4 regions of the Paenibacillus andongensis genome follow, and region 3 is predicted to be linked to each of the others. Evidence: riboswitches for the same ligand, from Rfam matches in the RefSeq annotation. Region 3 holds a riboswitch; each other region holds the start of a gene.
The links. A riboswitch is a leader RNA that binds a small molecule or an ion and turns the genes downstream of it on or off. The one in region 3 is predicted to bind cyclic di-GMP.
Positions count from the first base shown of each region.

Region 1: linked by a shared signal. The riboswitch ahead of NYR53_RS02855 (stalk domain-containing protein) and the one ahead of NYR53_RS12190 (sensor domain-containing diguanylate cyclase) in region 3 are both predicted to bind cyclic di-GMP.
Region 2: linked by a shared signal. The riboswitch ahead of NYR53_RS02865 (hypothetical protein) and the one ahead of NYR53_RS12190 (sensor domain-containing diguanylate cyclase) in region 3 are both predicted to bind cyclic di-GMP.
Region 4: linked by a shared signal. The riboswitch ahead of NYR53_RS01120 (transglutaminase domain-containing protein) and the one ahead of NYR53_RS12190 (sensor domain-containing diguanylate cyclase) in region 3 are both predicted to bind cyclic di-GMP.

Region 1 is NZ_CP104467.1:608,913-614,482, reverse strand. It holds gene NYR53_RS02860 (S-layer homology domain-containing protein) at 1-2,052, opposite strand, end outside; cyclic di-GMP riboswitch class I at 2,114-2,204, opposite strand; cyclic di-GMP riboswitch class I at 2,527-2,614, shown strand; gene NYR53_RS02855 (stalk domain-containing protein) at 2,681-4,936, shown strand; gene NYR53_RS02850 (3D domain-containing protein) at 5,110-5,570, opposite strand, start outside.
Region 2 is NZ_CP104467.1:615,219-620,788, forward strand. It holds gene NYR53_RS02860 (S-layer homology domain-containing protein) at 1-1,247, shown strand, start outside; cyclic di-GMP riboswitch class I at 1,458-1,552, shown strand; gene NYR53_RS02865 (hypothetical protein) at 1,600-1,842, shown strand; gene NYR53_RS02870 (hypothetical protein) at 2,166-2,462, shown strand; gene NYR53_RS02875 (PspA/IM30 family protein) at 2,506-3,168, shown strand; gene NYR53_RS02880 (PspC domain-containing protein) at 3,171-3,629, shown strand; gene NYR53_RS02885 (PspA/IM30 family protein) at 3,633-4,319, shown strand; gene NYR53_RS02890 (sugar ABC transporter ATP-binding protein) at 4,511-5,570, shown strand, end outside.
Region 3 is NZ_CP104467.1:2,775,276-2,780,845, forward strand. It holds gene NYR53_RS12180 (ABC transporter ATP-binding protein) at 1-233, shown strand, start outside; gene NYR53_RS12185 (adenine deaminase) at 255-1,967, shown strand; cyclic di-GMP riboswitch class I at 2,237-2,322, shown strand; gene NYR53_RS12190 (sensor domain-containing diguanylate cyclase) at 2,421-4,841, shown strand; gene NYR53_RS12195 (GxGYxYP domain-containing protein) at 5,104-5,570, shown strand, end outside.
Region 4 is NZ_CP104467.1:241,441-247,010, forward strand. It holds gene spoIIE (stage II sporulation protein E) at 1-2,272, shown strand, start outside; gene NYR53_RS01115 (response regulator) at 2,532-3,662, shown strand; cyclic di-GMP riboswitch class I at 3,711-3,794, shown strand; gene NYR53_RS01120 (transglutaminase domain-containing protein) at 3,849-4,688, shown strand; gene srtB (class B sortase) at 4,713-5,525, opposite strand.

The sequences.
Region 1 (5,570 bases), 2.2 Mb from region 3:
AACAAACTTGCCAGTAGCAGTTGCGCTGTAATAAATATGGTACTGGTCCGCATTCGCAACTGGGTTCCATTGCAAAGCGATCTCCCTATTCGATACTGTGGATGCTTTTAGACCAGTTGGAGACTCAAGTTGATCATAAATCCCATCAAGTTCCCAATCACTTCCGTTCCATGTTGCAAAAACAAGATACTGACTTCCGTAAACGAGCGTAATCCTATCCCCTGCAGCGAGCGGCACCGCCTGTTCTGTCAGCTGATTACCTAGATCATGGACAGCGTAACTGCCATTGATTTGATAAGAAATCATCTCGTTGCCAACATAATAAACCTGAGCATACACGCTTTCGTTAACAGTAATGCTGGATAACAGAACCCCGGAATAATGCTTTGTTGAATTTCGTTTGGTTACGTCATACGGAGCTGGAGAAACCGATCCGCCTATAATGCTGTAGATTCCTACGTCTTCTACCGTCCCACTATATTCGGTCTGGTATGTATCCTGTGTAACCGTGTTTGAAACGTCCCATTGAACCGTCGAATAATCTGCCATGGCTGGGTACAGTGTGTATACCTTGTTTTGTATGATAAAAGCAGCATTAATATCCTCTACATTTCCCGGCTCAGTATCCGGTTCTCCACCTGTCGGCTTCCCAGGAGGTACACCTCCTCCCGGGCTGTCCTCATTCGGAACAGGAGATATGTTCGTTGATCCAGGTGTAGTAACCGGAGAGTTTCCTGTAACTTCCTTACCGCCAATTACGACGAGTTTTACCAGATCGCCAAGTGTATATTTCTTTACAATTTGCTCAAAGCTTACGCCTTCCACCTTAATCACCGCATTAAGTATCGAGCCTTCTCCCGTCACTTTCGCGGCTGATTGTAAAATGATCTGCTCCAATATGGCATTGCCCAGCATCTTGATTCCTGAGCCTTCCGAACCTGCTTGCGTTTCAAGCAAGGTGACAACGGATTGACTGGAAACCTCGACAGTTACCGTCGACTTCAGGTCAACTTTCACAAATGTACCTACTAACTGAACGACATCATTCACAGTCGTTCCTTGCACGGAAACAGATTGGAAGCCCTCGTTTCCTTGCTCTTGTTCTAATTTCGCACCCGATTTGATAATGGTATCGCTTATTATCGTAGAGCCTTTAGTAAAAACTCTGACTCTGCCGAAGTCCTTTTGAACCACCATCTGATTGAGGGTTGAATCTTGAATTTCAATGCTGTTTTCTCCGCCCCCATTCACAATCGTTCTTCCCTTTACTGTCACGTGATCAAGGAACACTTCCCCCTCCCCTATCCCCGCTGCCAAGATGAGATCGCCTTTGATCACAGCATTTTTTATAGTGACACCGCCGCTGTTGACCGTCATATTCCCTTCAACATCAGCTTTTGGAGTATAAGTTCCAGGCTTATGGATCAAATGCCCTACGGCATTATCTAGCATCACTACGGCTTCTGCTCTTGTAATGGATTTCTGAGGACGGAAGCTCTGATCAGGATATCCTTTAAGATAACCCTCCGAGGCGACTGCTTTTATGTAAGGCTTGCTCCAGTCAGACATTTGCTGCTCATCGAGAAACGTTCGCGTATCACTCTTTGGTAACACGTCTTTTAATTGTATAAGTTGATAGATGATTTTGGCAGCCTGTTCTCTGCTAATCGGTTGATCTGGACGAAAGGAGCCGTCATCGAACCCGGAAATATAGCCGGCATATTTTGCTTTGGCCACATCGTTATAGAACCATTTTTCCAGAGAAACATCTTTGAAGGTTTGGTCATCTTTATGGAGATACCCAAATGCCTTGTTGACAAGTAATATGAATTCCGCCCTGGTAATGACTTTATCGGGTTGAAAGGTTTGATCGGCATAGCCCGAAATCAATCCATTTCCGATCCATTCGTTTATGGCATCCTCTGCCCAATACCCATTAATGTCACGTAATGCTGGTTGGTTTTCTGCTTGCGCTAAACCTGAGAAAGATACGATTTGAACGGTCAAAAACATAACAATAAATACAATTTTCCCCAGCAACCTTGCCAACATATAATCTTCCTCTCTATTACTTTGATATAAAGGCAATAAAAAAAGCCACTCCAAAAGGAATGTAGGCGGCCCGGCTGTCGTACAAGGAATGCCCTTGCTTAGACCCGTGGCTTTGCGTCTCCGCCTTTCGGACGGATTTGCCGTTTCTTATTCTCGGAATGACTCTAGGACCTATCGAATAGTTCTAATTGCCTAGCAACAATTATATACTTAATTAATTTAATAGGAAACAAATATTTTCCATTTTCGACAAATTATTTTTAAATTCCATTTTGAAATACTTACGACTGAATCCCAAACCGGGTAGTACTATAGCGAGGTAATTGGGATGTTCTTCCCCATCCCCTTCGTGAGAACTATAAGCGGAACAAATAAATCTTTCAAATAAGTATTAGACTATATGTCGTATATTGTAGAATTAACACAAATACCATATAATGGTTAAGGGTAGCATACCTGTTTAAGCCAATACAATAAGATCAAAGGCACATTCGCGCGAAAGCCGGAGTCGCAAAGCTACGGGTCTACGTCCCCTTCGGGATATGATAGCCGGGTCGCTCTATAGTTTGGCTTTTTTGCATGCACGGAATTTATAGGGTTTTAATAAAAAAAGGGGGGGTATTTCAACGTGAAGTTTAAAAAAATTGCGTTAGGGGCACTTGCGCTCATGCTGGCGTTTGGCTCGCTGTCCTTCTTGCCGGAAGTGCATGTAAGTGCTGCAACATTCACCAAAAAGGATAACTCAACAGACTACTCGGTACCTGAGTTTCCGATCATTACCGATTCCAAGATGGTTTGGATGGGAGATGACGAGAACAAATTCTATCAAGTGTTCGCCCGGGATTTGTATAGCGGCGAATTAAAACAACTAACCGAGACCCAGACCTACAAAGCAAAATTATCGGCAGCGAATAATTATGCCATATATCTGGATAGTCAAAAAATTATTATAATGGTTAATCTTCAAACCGGCGAATCTACCCAAGCAGATGTCAAGCCGGGCTATTATGAAGATCTTCAAACGGACGGCGAATACATAGTCTACAAAGATAAATCTACAAGCACTCTTAATGTGTACAATATGACAACTAAGGAAACAAATATCATTGGAAAAGGTCAAGATGCTACTTTGGCGAACGGCCAAGTCGCCTATTATGGTTCTTCGGAGAATAGGCTTAAGCTTTACGACATTGCAAGCAAGACTTTACGAGTTCTGTGGGATAAAAATGATGGCAGTTTATACAACAGTCATCCAGTCGCATTCAACGGCAAATACGTCGTATGGATTCAACAGCCCTACAATCAACTAAAATTTCAATTGAGAATGATCGACGTTACTCAACCGGATTCACTACCTAGTGTACTTAGCCTATTTGACAAGGTAGCTATCCCTCTCGATATTTTCGTAAGTAAGGAAATTGCGGCATGGACTGTTGAGAAAGATGGACATAAAGTGGTGATGGCAGCAAACTTGCAAAACAAGCAAGCCGATGTAGCAGCCGATCAAGGCGAGAAGCTATTGGGTGTTACCGGAAGCACAATTATTTTGAAAAACGTGGATAACAATCTGATTCTTCGAACCCTTCAATCTACAGGTGAAGGTAACGCCATTCAGGATACACTAGTTTCAGCTGTCCCTTATGCAGATAAAATACCTGAACAAGTGACGGGTTTCTTCGGCGGAAGCAGTCCGAGCAGCGTGCACGAGTTGGCGACTTCCGATCGCGCGGTTATTTTATCCTCTCCGTTCGAGAATCCGTTTTCCTATAAAGGGGGCGATTATACAAGCATTCGGTATACAGTGGAAGGTCCGAAACTGGAACTGACCAAAGCTCTTCAACCGGAACAGAAAATGGTGAGCCTCCCATGGTCGGTCGACGTACAAGAAGCATTCGATTACCATGTCCTAAAAATGGCCTATATGCCATCTCGTGTCCCTTCCGATCAGCTTAGCAAGCTGGGAATTTATAAACTCGTTGAGGGCAAATGGATCTATGCAGGGGGGATTATCGAGGAAAAAAATCAACTTCTTCGTACCCAAATTCATAGCGGCGGGGTTTACGCAGTGCTTTATCAAGATATGAATGCAGCTTCCCTCCGGGACTATTGGATGCGGAAAACCATTACGCAAGTGAACGCAGACAAACCTATTCGTGTTTATCTTGACGGAGAGGAAGTAATCTTCCACGAACAGCCTCAACTTAAGGACAGTTCTACAACGGTTGAGTTTCGACCTATTTTCGAAAAGCTGGGTTTGCAAGTAAATTGGGACGAAGCATCCCAAACGGTTACAGGCAGCAAAGAGGGAACGTCGATTAGTCTCACATTAGGACAGTCGCAAGCAACCGTTAATGAAAAGACATCCGAACTGCCAACAGCCCCTTACCTTCAAAAGGGGTACACGTTCGTCCCTCTTAGATTGGTTGGTGAAGCTTCCGGTCGAAAAGTGGTGTGGGATGCGAACCTCAAAGCCGTATATCTCTATGACCCTGCAACGGAAGGCAAGCTGTACGACAAAGCCGGCAACTTGCTTTATGAAGGTCAGCTTAAAGACGGGCATATGTACGGAAAAGGGAAGCTCTATCACGAAGATGGCACAATCTGGTACGATGCCGAGTTCATTAATGATAATGTTGTGGGCTGGGGAACCATTTATTTTAATGGAGAACTTATGGGTAGAGACCGGACTGGTGACGTTCTGATTGGACAATTCAAGAACGGGATTCCAGACGGATATGTGACAAGTATTAAAGATAACGGCAAACTAATTTATGAGGGTTACGAGGTTCAAGGAAGATTCAATGGCAAGGGAAAGTATTATGAAGATGGCAAACTCGATTTTGAAGGCGAGTTTAAAGACGGTCAGCCTGTACACTCAAATTAATGATTACGACGAAGCCGTTGGAATTATTGGGAAATGGCTGATTAATTTTCATTCAAAATAAGAACTGCTAACATTATGGTAAAAAAACGCCCTTTCAGCACCTTTGCTGGGGGCGTTTTTGATCTGTAACTGTTGTCCCGGTTGACCCTTAACCTATTAAATTGCTTATCAATTTAAACATTCTCTCTATCTAGCAAATAAACTTTCACGTTCTTTTTCACGCCAAAATCCTGAGCCTCATTCAAATCATTCATGAACACATCAATTCTAGAACCGCGAATAGCCGAACCGATATCCTCCGCTTTACGAATGCCGATACCTTCAATGAACACCGTTGAACCTAGAGGGATTACAGCAGGATCCACGGCGATCGTGCGTCCTTCTTTGGCTTTAAGACCACTAAATGTGATGCCATACATGGGATGGGAAGCCTTTTTGCCTGTTGATTCAAAGCCAGCCGTATAAGCTGTAAGGGTTGTGTTCAACACTTTTTTGATAATTTTCTTTTGACCATTTGGTAAACCAATCTCTGATTCATTCTTCGGAATCGTTAAACTTTGACCAATCGTTAGTTGGTTCGGATTTTGAATATTGTTAGAGTTGATAAGGTCGTCTACGGTTACGCCAAAATCAC
Region 2 (5,570 bases), 2.2 Mb from region 3:
ATTATGCAATGTCGACGAATTTCACCATTTCTCCGGACGGTGCCTACATCTTTAACGGTTCCGGCAACGTATTTATGGCAACAAGCAATAAGTACGACGATATGAAATTTGTATACGGACTTGGACAAGCATATGACGGTATTACCTTTGATCTGTCAAAAAACATTTTTTACACAGCGAAGAACAATGCGATACAAGTCTATGATTACACCAATTTTAATAAAAGCGGGCTCTATCACTTGGACGGTACAGCCAAGAATGTATTTAATGGTACCAATCGATTGATTTCTGTATCTACGCTAGACGGAAAGAATATCGTCGAAATTGTAGAAAAGAATTCAATCGAAGCGATTGCCCCTATTGCGGTGCCTGGTGTCCAGTTGGACGGCAGAGTTGTCGACATTGCTTACGATTCCGCAAATAAGAAAGCTTATGCCATCGACGAAGCGTTCCGCAATCTATATGTGGTTGATCTTCAATCACAGACGATTGTAAAAACAGTCAAGCTTCCATATCGTCCTGCCGGACTTACTATATCGGAAGACGGTTCAAGTCTCTTTATCGTGAATGATGATCTAAATAATCTCATAACGGAAGTGCGCATAACTGATTTACAAATTTTAAGGCACTTGACTTACACGTCAACTGTTGATTCCGGTGACATCGCTCATAGACATATCTACCATAAAAACGGGATTCTGTATGTTGTGATGGGTGATTGGGAGCCGACGCTGCTGGCGTTCAATTCGACTTCCTTTGCAGCCGTAAACTACGGAACTGTGATCAAAGGGGTTGGCGATCTGGCTTTCTCCAGCAAAAAGAGCACATTCTTTACATGGTATCAGTCTGGCTGGAATGCAGGAAATGCCGGCTCCAACGTATTGGCATATTCCGTTAGTGGCAATAGCGTAACCAAATCAGGCGAATCCAGCCTAAGTTACCCGAACTTCTTGAGAGATCCCTTGGATACTCCGGTTCTATTGTTGGAAAATCAAGGGAAACTGGTCGTAAAGAATAAGGTCCTTGATCTCAATAATGTTGCGCAGGTAATCAGTACATTGCCAGAACCGATTTATGCAGCGAGTGCTAATGGAGAGCTGCTGGTTGGTAAAAATGGGATATACAGTGCGGCGACCTATCAGAAGGTTGATTCTTTGGCGCTGGGGACAGCAACAGAAATCTTCTTTGATCAGAATAGAATGCTGTATTATTATGTAAATGGTGCGTTATTGTCTATACAGAAGTAAAATAATAATGACCCGTGAGAGATATGTAGTTCTCTTAGGTCAACCAGTACTCTGGTTGGCCTTTTTTGTATGAAATCACACACTTTGCGTGCAAAGTCCTTCTTTTTTGTAGAAATATGTTGAATTTCATTATTTAATGGAATACCATGGAAAATAGATAGTACTTTACAACTAGAAATAATCACTGAAACACACCTAATATCAAGCAATAATGAACAAAGGCAAATCCATCGAAAGGTGGAGACGCAAAGCCACGGGTCTAAGCCATGAGTCAAATCTCTTGGGATGATAGCCGGGTTACTCTTTAGAGGCTTGTTTTTTTATTGCCAAAAAAGGAAGGGAGGGGCGAAAAATGGCAACATATCTGATGTTGATTAAAGTGTTCGACGATGCCGAGAAGGTTATTTATAAATTTGGTCCAACAGAAGAAAGTATGGGTGAAATTGAATTTAATCTAGTTAATGAAGAGTTTCGGCAGATAGAGAGAATCCCGGGTACTACCAAAGACCATATGTTCATGAGGGCTGCTTCGGCTATTGCAAGATGTTATACGGAGGGAGAGGGCTTTCCGGATAGAACTTTTTTTGCTTCATAATAGTGTTGTACTTTCATTAAATGCATGATGTAAATAAATGATCAGCTACCTTGCGACCTCGCTTGGTAGTTTTTTTATTCTGTCCCATAACACGTTCACAAATGCCTGGCTCAGAATATTACCCCCTGGGTTACCAAGCTTGCTAAGTAAAGACTGTCGTATTCATCGCGCTCTATCACAGGTCTTAGACGCGCCCCGACTAAGGTCTAGGAACAAATACCGTCGTTAGTCCGTTTTGGAAAGCTTCGTTTTTACCTAAAATAAAGACATGAACAAGAGCACAGCAAACAACACAGCAAACAACGAAAGGCGGTGACGAAACGATGAAAAGAAATACAGGCTTAGCCGCTCTGCTAATCGCATTCGGTGCACTGATTCTGTTAAATAAGCTAGGCATTCACATGGGACCATTTATTGGCTCGGTGATGGGATACTTGATTCCAATAGGAATGGTCGGCCTTGGTTATGTAGGTATACAGAACGGCAGCAAAATCGGTTGGATTATTGCAGGGCTTGGCGGTATCATCCTGATTGGTAAATTAGCTGGTTGGATCATCATTCTACTGGCGATTGGGTTGATCGGTTACGGAATTTCGATGTTGACAAGAAGAACGGTGTAAGGCAATGAAACGAATACAGAGAGTGAAAAAGGTGGTATGAGAGATGAGCCTACTTAGGCGAATGAGAGACATTACCGTAGCGACACTGAATGAACATCTGGAGCGATCGGAAGATCCGGTCCGCTTGATTGACCAGTACTTAGCAGCGCAGCGTGAGCAGCTTCAACAGTCCGAGAGACTGTATCAACAATGCGTAAGCCACGCAGCTTCACTCCGGCAGCAATATCTGACGGCGCTGGAAACCAAAGAGAAGCGCGAGCATCAAGCGTTGCTTGCTCTGAAGGCCGGCGAAGAACATATGGCAAGGATCGTGCTTCAAGAGAAGCTGCAAGCCGAAGAGAAAAGCGAGCAGTATCATGAGTTGTACGATCAAGCGAAGCAGTCCATCCTTGATTTGGATGAAGAGCTGCAGCAGCTCAAAGCTGATTACAAAGAAGTGGCAGACAAACGCAGCTACTACTTAGCGCGAATGGAGTCCGCAAGGTTGCAGCAAAGATTGCATGCTCGCAGCAGTGTGGCGCAGGATGCGACACCACGGATGTTCGGTCGCTTGGAAGAGCGCGTTTCCGATATGGAGCTCCATGCAAGAACGCTTCGCGATGTAAGACGAATGGGGCGCGAAAGTTACTATAGCGGGGGCAACTCGGCCGTAGATGCTGAAATGGAAGCTCTGAGAAACAGACTGCAGCAGGAGGGAGCCAAGTAATCATGAGCAAACTTTATCGCTCACGAAGAGATAAGAAGGTTACTGGTCTATGCGGCGGACTCGCCGAGGCCATGAATGTAGATGCAACGCTATTACGTTTGTTAGTGGTGATTACCACAATTTTCACCGGAGGAACGGTCATTTTCATCTACTTTGTAGCTGCACTTGTTATTCCGAAGGAACCTGGGTACGATCAGCCTCCATTTGATCCTTATGCTGGCTCATATGGCCGTCAAGGCTATAATGGCGGTGCTTGGAACGCTCACAAGCCCCCCCACCCTAACCATGCGCCACAACATACAGGGTACAATACTCCGTACGACGCAGGGAAAGTAAACAACATCGACGAGATGATGAAAGACATTGAAAAGAAAGCTCTGCAAAGAGAAGTAGAAGAACTGAGAGCCAAAGTCGCTCGCTTCGAACAACAACCAATTGATATTAAAAAAGGAGACGTGTAAACCATGGGAGTATTTACAAGAATGAAAGATATGACAAAAGCATCAATTCACGAGGTATTGGATAAAATTGAGGATCCGATCGTTATGTTGAACCAATATTTGCGGGATATGGAGCAAGAAATCGCGCAAGCTGAAGTGACTGTTGCTAGACAAATCGCCAATGAGCGCAAGCTGAAACAACGTCTGGAAGAGTCTGTTCGTCTCGTGGCTGACCGTGAAGCCAAAGCTTCCGCAGCAATCAAAAATGGCCAAGAGGCAATCGCTCGCCAAGCCGTCGAAGAAAAATTGTACCACGAAGATAAAATTGTTGAGTACACTGATCTATATACTGCTTCCAAAGCGCATGCGGATGAGTTAACACAGCAGCTGCACGAAATGAAAGATGAGTTCTACAAACTGCGTAACAAACGCAACGAGCTTGTGTCCCGCGCTCAACTGGCTAAAGCCAAAAAACAAATGGCACAAGTATCCTACAATGGCGTCATCGAAAGCGGCAACGCATCCCGCGGCTTCCAACGTATGGAAGAGAAAATTATCCAATTGGAAGTTGAAGCGGAAATCGCTCGCAAGCCTTACGTACCAGCAGGTTCAGTAGGCAGCTATACACCTGTTGACGTTGCAAAGCAAGCTAAAGTTGATGAGCAGTTGAATTTGCTGAAAGAGAAATTAAGCAGCAAAGAAGCCGAGTAATGAACGGTGTTTAGTGAGAAGCCCCTTTTTGTGAGGGGCTTTTTTGTGTTTTCCAGGGGCTTAGAGGCTTACAAAATCATAAGATTTTCAACTTTTTTGCAGAGATTTATCCACTCTTTTTCCAGCAGATTACAGATAGAATTAGCACAGGAGCACGAAAGAAATGTTAAAACGAAACACGAGGTGAGGTCATGAGTGAAGCTCTGGTCCGGATGGAAGGAATTGAGAAGCATTTTCCTGGTGTGCACGCCCTCCATCAATGTCGTCTGGAGTTGGCAGCCGGTGAAGTGCATGCGCTTGTTGGCGAGAACGGCGCCGGAAAATCCACGTTAATGAAAATCGCTACGGGTGTCTATCAGAAAGATGAAGGCAGAATCATCTTGAAAGGCAAGGAAGTGAACATCCCCAATACGAGAGCGGCTCAGCAGCTTGGCATCTCGATGATTCATCAAGAGCTGAATTTAATGCCAGATCTGACGATAGCCCAAAATATATTTATAGGGCGAGAGCCGAGGAAGGGAATCAAGCTGTTCGTCGATGATCGGAAGTTGAACGATCAGGCACAGCAATTGCTGAACGAAATGAATCTCCAGCTCGATCCGCGCACGAAGGTGTCGGAGCTGACAGTCGCCAAGCAGCAAATGGTGGAAATCGCCAAGGCGTTGTCATTTCAATCCGAAGTACTCATCATGGATGAGCCGACGGCGGCACTTACCAATGCGGAAATCGAGGATCTGTTTAGGATCATCGAACAATTGCGCGGGCGGGGGGTAGGCATCGTCTATATTTCTCACCGGATGGAAGAGTTGAAGCGAATTACCGATCGCATCACCGTCATGCGTGACGGCCGCTATATCGATACCGTGCAGACGAAAGATACGTCCATCGATCAGATCATTGCGATGATGGTTGGTCGTGAACTGTATGTCAGCAATCAGCAGATCGCCATCGGTACTTCAGAGACAAGAGTACTCGAGGTTACGAATCTGAACCGCGGTTCTGCTGTGAAAGATGTCACCTTTCATTTGGCAAAAGGTGAGATTCTTGGCTTCGCGGGTCTTATGGGAGCCGGTCGTACCGAAGTAGCGAGGGCCATTTTCGGAGCAGATGCGATTGACTCAGGCGACATACGCATCCACGGGCACAAGGTCCAGCTCAAAACCCCGCATGATGCCGTGAAGCATGGCATCGGTTATTTATCCGAGGATCGTAAACGCTATGGGCTCATGGTGGATATGGATGTGAAGACGA
Region 3 (5,570 bases):
GCGCTATTCGTCCGGATGATGTTGTGATTGGCATGCCTGATGAAATTGAGGCAGGAACGAATCGTTTGACAGGTCGTGTCAAAGTCAGTACTTTCCTTGGAAGAAGCTATCAATACGTTGTCGAGACGGAGCTGGGGAATTTCACAGTGAATAAAGAAATGGAACTTCCTTACCAGAATGGTCAAGAGGTCCGGCTTCTTTTTCCTAGCGAGAAATTAGTTCTAGTGGAGTAATGTACCTGGAGGCGAAGGCAGATGCGTGTAGATTTACTGATTGAAAATGTCCGAATTTATAATAGTTATTTTAAAACATTCATCCAAGGCAATGCGGCGATCTTGGATGGAAGGTTTCTATATATCGGAGGACGGGCTGCCGATAGCTTCGAAGCGGCTGAGCACTTGGACGGACAAGGACGTTATATGATTCCCGGCCTTATTGATATCCATTTGCATATCGAAAGCACGATGGTCACGCCGGAGACGTTCTCTTACGGACTCATTCGTAACGGTGTTACAACCATCGTTCCAGAACCTCATGAGATCGCCAACGTCTTCGGACTTGACGGGGTGAAGGAATTCATTAAAGCTAGCAAGCATTGTGTTGCTGACATGTTTTATGCCATCCCGAGCTCGGTTCCTGCCACTTCAATGGAAACGACCGGAGGCGCGATTGAAATCGAGGATTTGGACGAGCTGCTTCGTACAGAACGCATCATTTGTTTAGGCGAAATCATGAACTACGTAGATGTGATAACAGATCCTGATTGCAAAACGAACCACATCTTAAATCATATCCGCACTCATTATCCTCACCTCATTATTGAAGGACACGTGCCGAAATTATTGGATCTGGACTTGCATCGAATGATCTATAGCGGTGTAGATTCCGATCACACGCATCAATCGATCGAGGGGATGGAAGCTCGGATCGCTGCAGGGATGTTTATTGAAATTCAAGAAAAATCGATGACGCCTGAAGTGATGGCGTATTTGATGGAGCATGAGGTATCTGAGCACTTTTGCTTTGTTACCGATGATGTGATGGCTGATTCCTTTGAGCGTCGAGGGCACTTGAATCACCTTGTTCGCAAAGCGATAGGCATGGGCATGAAGCCTGAGCAGGCGATTTATGCCAGTACGCTTTCGCCAGCCAAAAGAATGCGGATGTATGATCGCGGCGTAATTGCGCCCGGTAAAATTGGTGATTTTCAACTGATCTCCGATCTGGAGCAGCTGACAATCGATCAAGTATACAAGCATGGCCGCAAGGTCTATGATGCTCGCGAGCCATACAAGCCAACTGTCCATGCACCAGCCTTTCCAGCACACTACTATCAAAGCGTTCATATGTCGCCTTTAACAGAAGCGGACTTCACCGTGAACACAGAAGCAGCGGATGGCCGGTATGCCTGCCGAACCATGATGGTGAAGGATGGCTCCACGTTTACAGAAGAGCATCAGGTCGATGTAGATGTTCGTCAAGGAAAGCTTAACTGGTCGGAGAGCGGCTATGGACTCATTGCTACGTTTGAACGCTACGGGAAAAACGGGAATCGCGCTTATGGTTTAATCGGCGGGGATACGATCAAGCGTGGAGCCATAGCAACGACGTATTCTCACGATAACCATAACATGCTTGTTGTGGGGCATAATCCAGTCGATATGATGATCGCTGCTAATGAGGTCATCAAGAATCAAGGGGGCTTCAGCGTAGTTGAGAATGGCGAGGTGATCGCTAATCTTGAGCTGCCTGTCGGCGGTATTTTAACGGAAGTCCCTTTGGAGCAAGTCGCCAAGGAAGTTGAGCAGCTGCGCAAGGCCATGGAATCGTTAGGCTACTGCCATTATAACCCGATTATGTCCATCAGCACGCATTCTTTACCCGTTAGTCCTGCGTTGAAAATAACGGATTACGGTTTAATTGATGTAAATGAAGGGAAAGTTGTGCCTTTAATCATACACAGCTGAGCTTTCGCCGATTCAAGGTGGAGGCTAATGGAACTCATGGAATAAGGGGCTGATCTAAAAAGTAGATAAATCTACTTGAGGAAAGCCTCTTTTTTTTGAGGTAAACCTGCATAATGGCAGGCTTTTCCATTTTTCAAACGGTTTTAGAAAAAATATCTGCACTTTCGCAGTAATTGTGGGCTGTTTTTATAATACTTTAGAACTATATATTGTGTTGTTATTTATAGTCCATTATAATCAAATGAGATAAATACAAATACATATAAGAATACCGTTAAAGGCAAACCCGCAGAAATCCGGGGACGCAAAACTAAAGGGGCTATAGGGCAATGCGCCACGCCAGCCAGTTGCTGTAAAAGAAAACCACATCTCTCTTAAGTTGATGTGGTTTTTTTGAACGGAGATCATAGGCAGCTATTCAACCTAAAGACTATTGCACAAAGAAATTCATCATTGGAGGTTGATGTTGCCATGTCGCTTCGCCGGAAAATCATCATCTACGTAGGGTTAACCACGCTTTGCATGCTTTCACTTCTATACGTGATTTCAGAGAGGGCTCTTCTGCGCAATTATGAGCAGATGGAGCTTGAAAGTTTGCGTGAAAACATGAAACAAAACCTTCTTTCTTATTTTGATGAGTATACAAATTTAGGTGCAATTGCGATTAATTATGCTGGTTGGGATGATACATACAACTTTATCGATAGGCCGACGATTCCTGCTAATAACGATCCTTATCTCACAGTCAATTATACCGATTCCTTGTTTATGTCAAGTCGTCTTAATATAACGCTTCTGATGAACAACGGAAAGCAAGTTTACTTCGGTAAAGCCTATGATTATGGCAATAACAGCCCACTCGGCTATCCAAGTACATTCATACATACCTTACAGACTGAATATGCTTCCTTCCTTGAACAGTCGGACGCTTCTTCCCGGAAGATGGGGTTATTGCTTGTTGATAAGCAACCGGTAATCGCAACTTCATACCCAATTCTAACGAGCAACAATGAAGGACCCATTCACGGAACCTTGGTTTTTGCGCGTTTCTTAGACTCGAATTACATTCAGTATATTTCTGAAAAAACGGACTTGCCTTTAAGTATATCTATTGTGGATCCATCTTTTACACCTCCTCTTCAAGCTACAACCATAATGGGTCCCAAAAACCGCGCGCTGCCGTTTTGGACCGAGTCTGATAAATCGACGATCACAAGCTTTTCGCTGCTAACAGACGTCAATAATAAACCCGCCGTTCTCTTGAAATTCGTGAAACCGAGAGAATTATATAAGGAAGCTCAAAGAAGTATCTTATTTTACTTGTTCTATTTTGGGCTTTCCGGACTGGTATTCTTTATCATTATTAGCTGCGTCCTTCAGCGGACGATATTTGCTAGATTGAACCGCACGATCTTTGGGATGAATGTGATCAAAACCAAACAAGATTTTTCGATTCGCATTCAGGAATCCGGCAAAGATGAGATTACCCAGCTCGAGAATTCGTTTAACCACATGATGATGTCGCTGGAGCAATCGCAGAACGAAATTCATTATCAAGCAAATCATGATAATTTGACCGGTCTCAACAATCGAAGAGCTTTTTTCGAGTATCTGGAGAAAATCATTTCACAAAACCATCAGCTTCCATTCCGCTTTGCCATAATCTTCATCGACTTGGATCGCTTTAAGCTGATCAACGATACGATGGGACATCATAGGGGAGACTTGCTGCTGATCGAGATTGCCGAGAGATTACGGCTTTGTATGAAGGAGGGCGAATTCCTTTGCCGCTTGGGGGGCGATGAGTTTTGCATCGTTTCCCATGACGTTCATGATTCCAAGCCAATTGAACACCTGGCAAAGGTCATCAAAGAGACGATTAATGTGCCTTACGATCTAGATGGCTATCGTGCCACGATTTCAGCCAGTATCGGAATTAGTCTGTATCCTGATCATGGAAAGGATTCGGAAAGCTTGTTGCATCATTCTGATATGGCTATGCTGGATGTCAAAGAATCCGGAAAAAATAATTACCGTTTGTATTCGGAATCGATTGAAGCGATTCGGACCAGAAGAATGCTTTTAGAGCAATACTTGAAGTGTGCGATTGACAACGACGAGCTTACGCTTCATTACCAACCAAAATTGGATTTGGCACGAAATAAAATGGTTGGGGTGGAAGCACTGCTTAGGTGGACGAACAGACAACTTGGACATGTATCTCCTTATGAATTTATTCCCATTGCTGAGTATTCCGGAATCATTAATGAGATAGGTGAATGGGTCATGCGATCAGCATGCAGGCAATTCAACGCATGGCGAAAGCAATCAGCGGACATGCCTCTTATCGTTGCTATTAATATTTCAGGCGCCCAACTGCTGCGGCCAAACTTTGTTGAACGAATTCGCGGGGTATTCGCAGAAGAAGAGGTTGATCCCTGCCATTTCGAGCTGGAAGTGACGGAAAGCTTTGCGATCGAAAACTTTGAAGAAGTGATCAACATATTGATCGAATTACGTAATCTAGGTTTTATGATTTCCATTGACGATTTTGGAGCAGGCTACTCTTCAATGAAATATGTATGTCAGCTTCCCATACAATGTATGAAAATTGATAAAACGTTGATCGATCAACTGGCAGATAACATTAGAAGCCAAGTTGTTGTATCGTCGTTGATCGAAATGGCTCATCGGCTGCAGCTATCCGTAGTGGCGGAGGGAGTTGAGCTGCCGGAGCAGCTTCGTATTCTCCAAACATACCGGTGCGATCAGATTCAAGGATTTCTCATCAGTAAACCGGTGCCGGCTAGCAGGATTATTGAGATGTTGAATGGCTCTGATTTGCTTCAGGTACCCGAAACAAAATTACATTAGATCAATTGAATAAGCTGAGTCAGGGATGCTGAGCAGAACCTGGCTTGGCTTTTTTTCGTTCATGGATAACCATCGATCGCATAGGATCTGAGGCCCAGCCTGTCAGTCTAAATGGAGTTTAATATGTCGAATCATGACCCCAATGACGCGACCATAACAAGCTAAATGATCTAAATGACATGTAGAATATGTTGATATTAAAATGTATAATTCAAATAGCAAGTCAATCCAGTCCTACATTTAAATCATGAGGAGGTTTACAATGAGAAAAAACGGTCTATTTGCCTTGTTTGTATGCTTTTCAATTGTCATGTCACTCTTAGGAACACCTCTGTCTTCATCCGCTGCAGCTAATGAATTTGAATCGGATGATGAAACAACGCTTTCTCAAAGCGGTTCGCTGCAATCGGACGCTAACTACGTAAAGGCTGCTGTTAAAGCCAAAAAGCTTTACGTGATCCGTTTGGGCGATATGTCGGAAACGGAAAGTGTTATGATCGCTTCGCTGCAAGGGCTGCTCGCCAATAAGTCTTCCGATCAAATATACATACTGCCCGATTCCGGGAATTACAAGAAGTGGCTGGACGATTTGGTCCAAAAATACGGGGTGAAAACGGAATTTATCCGTGATCCTTGGAAGCTCGTGAAGGAGTTCAAGAAGCAGTTCGACGGCTATTTACTATGGGAAAAGGGGAACAGCTCCATCAATGCAGCTACATCACTAGCCCA
Region 4 (5,570 bases), 2.5 Mb from region 3:
TTATTTTACAAGGAGAGATATTTTACACTGGGTAGGTGTTGCCGCATTTGCCGGAAGCTTACTTTCACTAAGTTCGAATACAGGTTATCTAGTTACGGAAATCATCGTGTTCTTGCTCATCCAAAAAGCTTTAGAGAAATTTGAGCGCTCCGACCTTTCATTAGCACCATTGTTAGTATTCAGCTCGACCTTGCTGGTTCAGCTCTTTGCGGAGCTGGTAGTCTCGAACCTAACTTGGTATACACTCATGATGGTCTCCGTTGAGGCACTGCTAAGTCTAGTGTTGACTCTAATTTTTATTCAAGCTATACCTGTATTTACGCTTACGCGAAAGAACTACCATTTGAAACATGAAGAAATTATTTGTCTGATTATCTTATTGGCTTCTGTGATGACAGGGACGGTAAGCTGGGTTGTTGGTCCAATTACTGTAGAGCATGTGCTGTCCCGGTATCTAATTCTATTATTTGCGCTGGTGGGAGGAGCGCCTTTCGGAGCTTCGGTAGGTGTCATTACAGGATTAATCCTAAGTCTTGCGAATAGCAATGCGGTTTATCAAATGAGTTTACTCGCTTTCTCGGGGATGTTAGCAGGGCTTCTCAGGGATGGTAATCGATTAGCTGTTGCTTTCGGAATGCTGCTTGGGTCATCGATACTTGCTTTCTATATGGGAACGGGGACTGATGTGATCAACTCCACATGGGAGTCGCTTGCAGCTGTTGCACTCTTCCTGTTGACACCTAGGAGTCTGATTCTGATTCTTGCCAAATATGTGCCCGGCACGCAGGAAAATCTGAAATCCCAACAGGACTATGCGAAGCGGGTTCGCGATGTTACAGCAGGACGTGTGGAACAGTTCTCTGAAGTGTTCCGCCAGCTGGCGCGCAGTTTTAAGCAGTTGACGACCGATGATGCGGTGAGCCGAAAGGAGGAGGAAGTTGGACATTTCATGAATGCGGTTGCGCAGAAGGCTTGTGATTCCTGCTGGAAGAAGAGCCAGTGCTGGGATCAAAAGTTTTATCAAACCTATACGTATATGACCGATATGATGACCCAAATTGAGATGAAGGAGAATATGACGAAGAAGAATATTCCACCGGAATGGAGGAAGGTATGTATTCGCACGGATCAAGTGCTGGATGTGATGAAGCAGCAGTATGGCTTGTACAAGAATGATTTGCATTGGAAAAAGCAGATTATGGATAGCCGGCATCTCGTAGCTGATCAGCTTTCGGGTGTGTCCCAAGTGATGGAGGACTTGGCCAAGGAGATTAAACGGGAAGGACAGGAGCTGTTCCTTCAAGAAGAACAAATTCGTAATGCCCTGGAGGAGCTGGGCTTATCCATCCATACCATTGACATCATTTCCTTGGATGAAGGAAATATCGAGATTGAGATCATTCATCAATACACGAAGGGCTTCGATGAATGCCGGAAAATCATTGCGCCGCTCTTGAGTGAAATAATCGGCGAGAACGTCGCCGTCATGCGTGAGGAGATGCATTCGCGCGGCGAGGGTTACAGCACGGTCGTATTCGGCTCCGCCAAGGAATACGAGGTTGAGACCGGGGTCGCCGGCGCAGCCAAAGGGGGCGACCTCTTCTCAGGCGACAGCTTCTCCACGGTGGAGCTGGGCAATGGCAAGTATGCCGTGGCGCTTAGCGACGGCATGGGCAACGGCGAGCGCGCGCGTGCGGAGAGCCAGACGGCTCTGAGCATCCTGCAGCAGCTGCTGCAGTCAGGCATGGACGAGAAGCTGGCGATCAAGTCGCTGAACTCGGTGTTGATGCTGCGCTCTTCGGACGAGATGTACGCGACCGTAGATATGGCCTTGATCGACATGTACAGCGCGAACACAACGTTCATGAAGATTGGTTCCACCCCCAGCTTCATTAAGCGCGGGACGGAAGTGATTTCGATATCGGCTAATAATCTGCCGGTCGGTATCCTGAGCGAGATTGATGTTGATCTAGTCTCGATTCCGCTCCAATCGGGTGATATCCTTGTCATGATGACAGACGGTATCTACGATGCACCGGGACATGCAGTAAACAAAGAGATGTGGATGAAACGGATGATTCAGGAAATTGATACGACGATGCCGCAGGATTTTGCGGACTGTTTATTAGAAAGGATTTTCCGCCACCATCATGGCGAAATTCAAGATGATATGACCGTCGTTGTGGCGCGAGTTGAGAAGAGGCAGCCAGAGTGGGCCACATTCCGCTGGCCAGGAATTACGCGAATGGAGCGTCCTAAGACGGTTAGTTAATGGAGATATAGAAGCCATAACAGCTCATTTGCTGTTATGGCTTTTTATGACGATTTGGTCAACATCTTCAAGTTAGCTTACTATTTTCCGATATATAGCATATCTGGATTCCGCCTATTGTTGCAAATGCCGTTCGGATGGTATTGTGCTAAATAGTCATAGACGGATCAACTATTTATACGGAGAAGGCTTACATATAGAGAGCACACCGAGCTTAGTAACTTAGATATCGATTCGGATGTCGAGAAGAGGTGATGAGTTGAGAGTTTTATTGGTTGATGATGAACCTCTAGCATTAAGAAATATGGAGAAACTGCTAGGCAATCATGAAGATATTGAAGTTGTTTCCGCTTTAGTGGATCCCAGAGAAGCATTGATCATGGCCCAGCAAGAGCAAGTGGATGCTATCTTCCTGGACTTAGAAATGCCAGAGATTGGTGGCATGGAACTAGCTGAACAGTTATATACACTGCTGCCTGACGTGCGGATCGTTTTTGTGACCGCGTTTCACCAGTATGCTGTGGAGGCTTTTGAACTGAATGCGCTGGACTATCTGCTAAAACCTGTATTTGCTGGCCGTTTGAACAAAACGCTAGATAGGCTGCGCAAAATAATTGTCCCTGGGCATTCCCATAAGATAATAATGAATGCTGTGCAGATCTGCTGTTTCCAATCCCTTCACTGGATCAATGGTGATGAAGGGATACGTTCCTTCTCATGGCGGACAAGCAAGACACAAGAATTGTTTACATTCCTGCTTCATCAACGTCGAGGACCGGTCGTTCGCAAGGAGTTTCTCATGGAACTGCTATGGCCTGATCTGGATCCGAACCGCGCTGCTGTGCTGCTACATACGACTGTATATCAAATTCGAAAGATGCTTAAAGATCTAGGACTAACTATTCAAGTAATCTACGAAAAAGAGGGTTACCGTTTAGAACTCGACAATATTCTTGTGGATGTTGATGGATGGGAACAAGAGCTTCAACAAGCGCCTGAGATGAATTTGTCTACCGTGGGTACCTACAAAAATTTGCTTGCTATTTACAAAGGAGACTATTTGGCCGAATTGGAGTTTCAATGGGCGGAAGCCGAGCGGGAACGCTTGCGGCTCATTAGGTGGAAGTATCTTCGAAGATTTGCAAATTTCTGCCTGGATCAAGGGCTTTTAACGGAAGCTGGAGACATGTTTCAGCAGATGAGAGATCATTATCCACTCGTCGAAGACGGCTATTTTGGTCTCATGCGGGTGCATCTTATGCTTAGCAATTTTGCCGAAATTAAACAGCAGTTTGAGATGCTGCGCAATCGTCTTGATGAGGAGCTTGCTATATCCCCGAGTTCATCTATCACGCAATGGTTTAACGAGACTTTTAAAACAAATAATTAAATTGACTTCAATGGTAGATATGATATGATACGCATATATTCTAGTAACTTTTGAAAAAGGCAAACCTGTCGAAAGGCAGGGACGCAAAGCCACGAGTCTAAAGCACTTTGCTATGATCGTCGGGCCGCCAGGAGGTAGCATAAGCATTCTATCCTCTTTTGGCTTCATTACAAAGGAGGTTTTTTTGTGTATTCAAAATTTAGAATGGCTATCGCCCTATTGACCATGGTCCTGTTTCTTGTAACAACAAATGTAAATGCTGAAACGGCATATGCGAGTTCCTCTAATTTACAAGCTGGTAATTTGACAGAATTAGAAGAAACGCTCCAAAGTGAGCTCGCCAAAAAGCCGGAATCCATTATCATTACTTATACATCCAGGGAGTCGAAAGACTCGGCTAGTTACATTCAAGGTATTAAGAATGCTATATCTCATACGCAATCAAGTTTAGAAGAGGAATTGTTTTGGAACATGAAGAGCCTTTCATACAAAATGAAGGGGAGTATTGGCAACATCACAATCACGTTAAAGCCCGAATACCTTACGACCATTGAACAGGATAATTTCGTAAATAAGGAAATCGATCGTATTCTGGGTGAAATCCTGACAACTGAGATGACCCCATTTGAAAAGGAAGCGGCGATTCACGATTATGTGGTTTCGCATACCTCTTATGAGGATTTAGATGAAATTGGACATACAGCCTATTCGGCACTGTACAACAAAAAAGCCGTATGCCAAGGCTACGCTATCTTAACGAATTTGCTTCTCAAAAAAGTCGGCATTGACAGTAAACTAGTAGTAGGGTATTTAAATGACGATCCTGCACAGTCACACATGTGGAATGTAGTGAACATTGAGGATAACTGGCATATGTTGGATACCGTATTCGATGATCCTGCGCCCGATAAACCAGGAGTTCAGTCAACGGACTACTTCAACATAACAAATGAATCTCTCCTGAGCTTGGGTCATACATGGGTGGAAAGTGACTATCCAGTCGCAGATAAGCTTTATATAAAATAAGTAAAAGGGACCTGTCCAGGGTCCCTATTTTTTCATGGCATGGATAACTAAACGGGTGTCATCTGTTTCATTACTGCATGTCACCAGTGTGAGAATTTCATCTTCTTTTCGCGGAATGACAGTAGTCTGATACAATGATTTTTTACGATATTGGTCTAACGCTTGGAGAAATGCTTGATCGTTTTCATAGGAGAGATCGACCGTATACTTACTGGCATCAATGGTATAAACCGAAAAGATTTCCCAGGCTGTTTTCCTTTCGGGTGTTTCTAAAAGAATGTCGCGATGTGCCAAATAAAAATCTTTGTTTTTATAATTTTGAAGGCTTCCAAACATAGAACCATCTATCATGTTATGCCCATAAATGATTGTATTTCGCTGTTGCTGGCTGATGTCCACGCGATAGTCCATAAATATACTGCCGTAAATTGATTTTTTGCCTGCCGCGTCTGTTTTTAAATAGTAATCATTGTCCTTATGTTGTACGACCGGATAATCGACACTAGTACCTTCAATATGAAGCCAGCTAATGATTTCTTTGTTGATGGCAAGTAAACTACTCCAATTTATCCGATCGGGAGGAATACTAGCTGCGGGGCTCGGGTCTTCTTTCATTTGGCCATACCCAGGATCGGAATTGATTGGCTGAGACAGATAAGTGGTACTGGTTTGGTGAAAACTTGCAAGTTGACTTTTTAGCTGCTGGGCTTGCTTGCTTTCAACATGCTGCGTATAGAGGTCTATGGCTAAAAGGGTGATTCCTCCTACGATGAATAATGAGGCTGCCCAATAGATAATTCGGTATTTTTTTGGCGTGACTGAAAATCTTGCCATCATTATTTCCCTCCTTCCTACGACTATAGTAGCATGATTGTACATTGA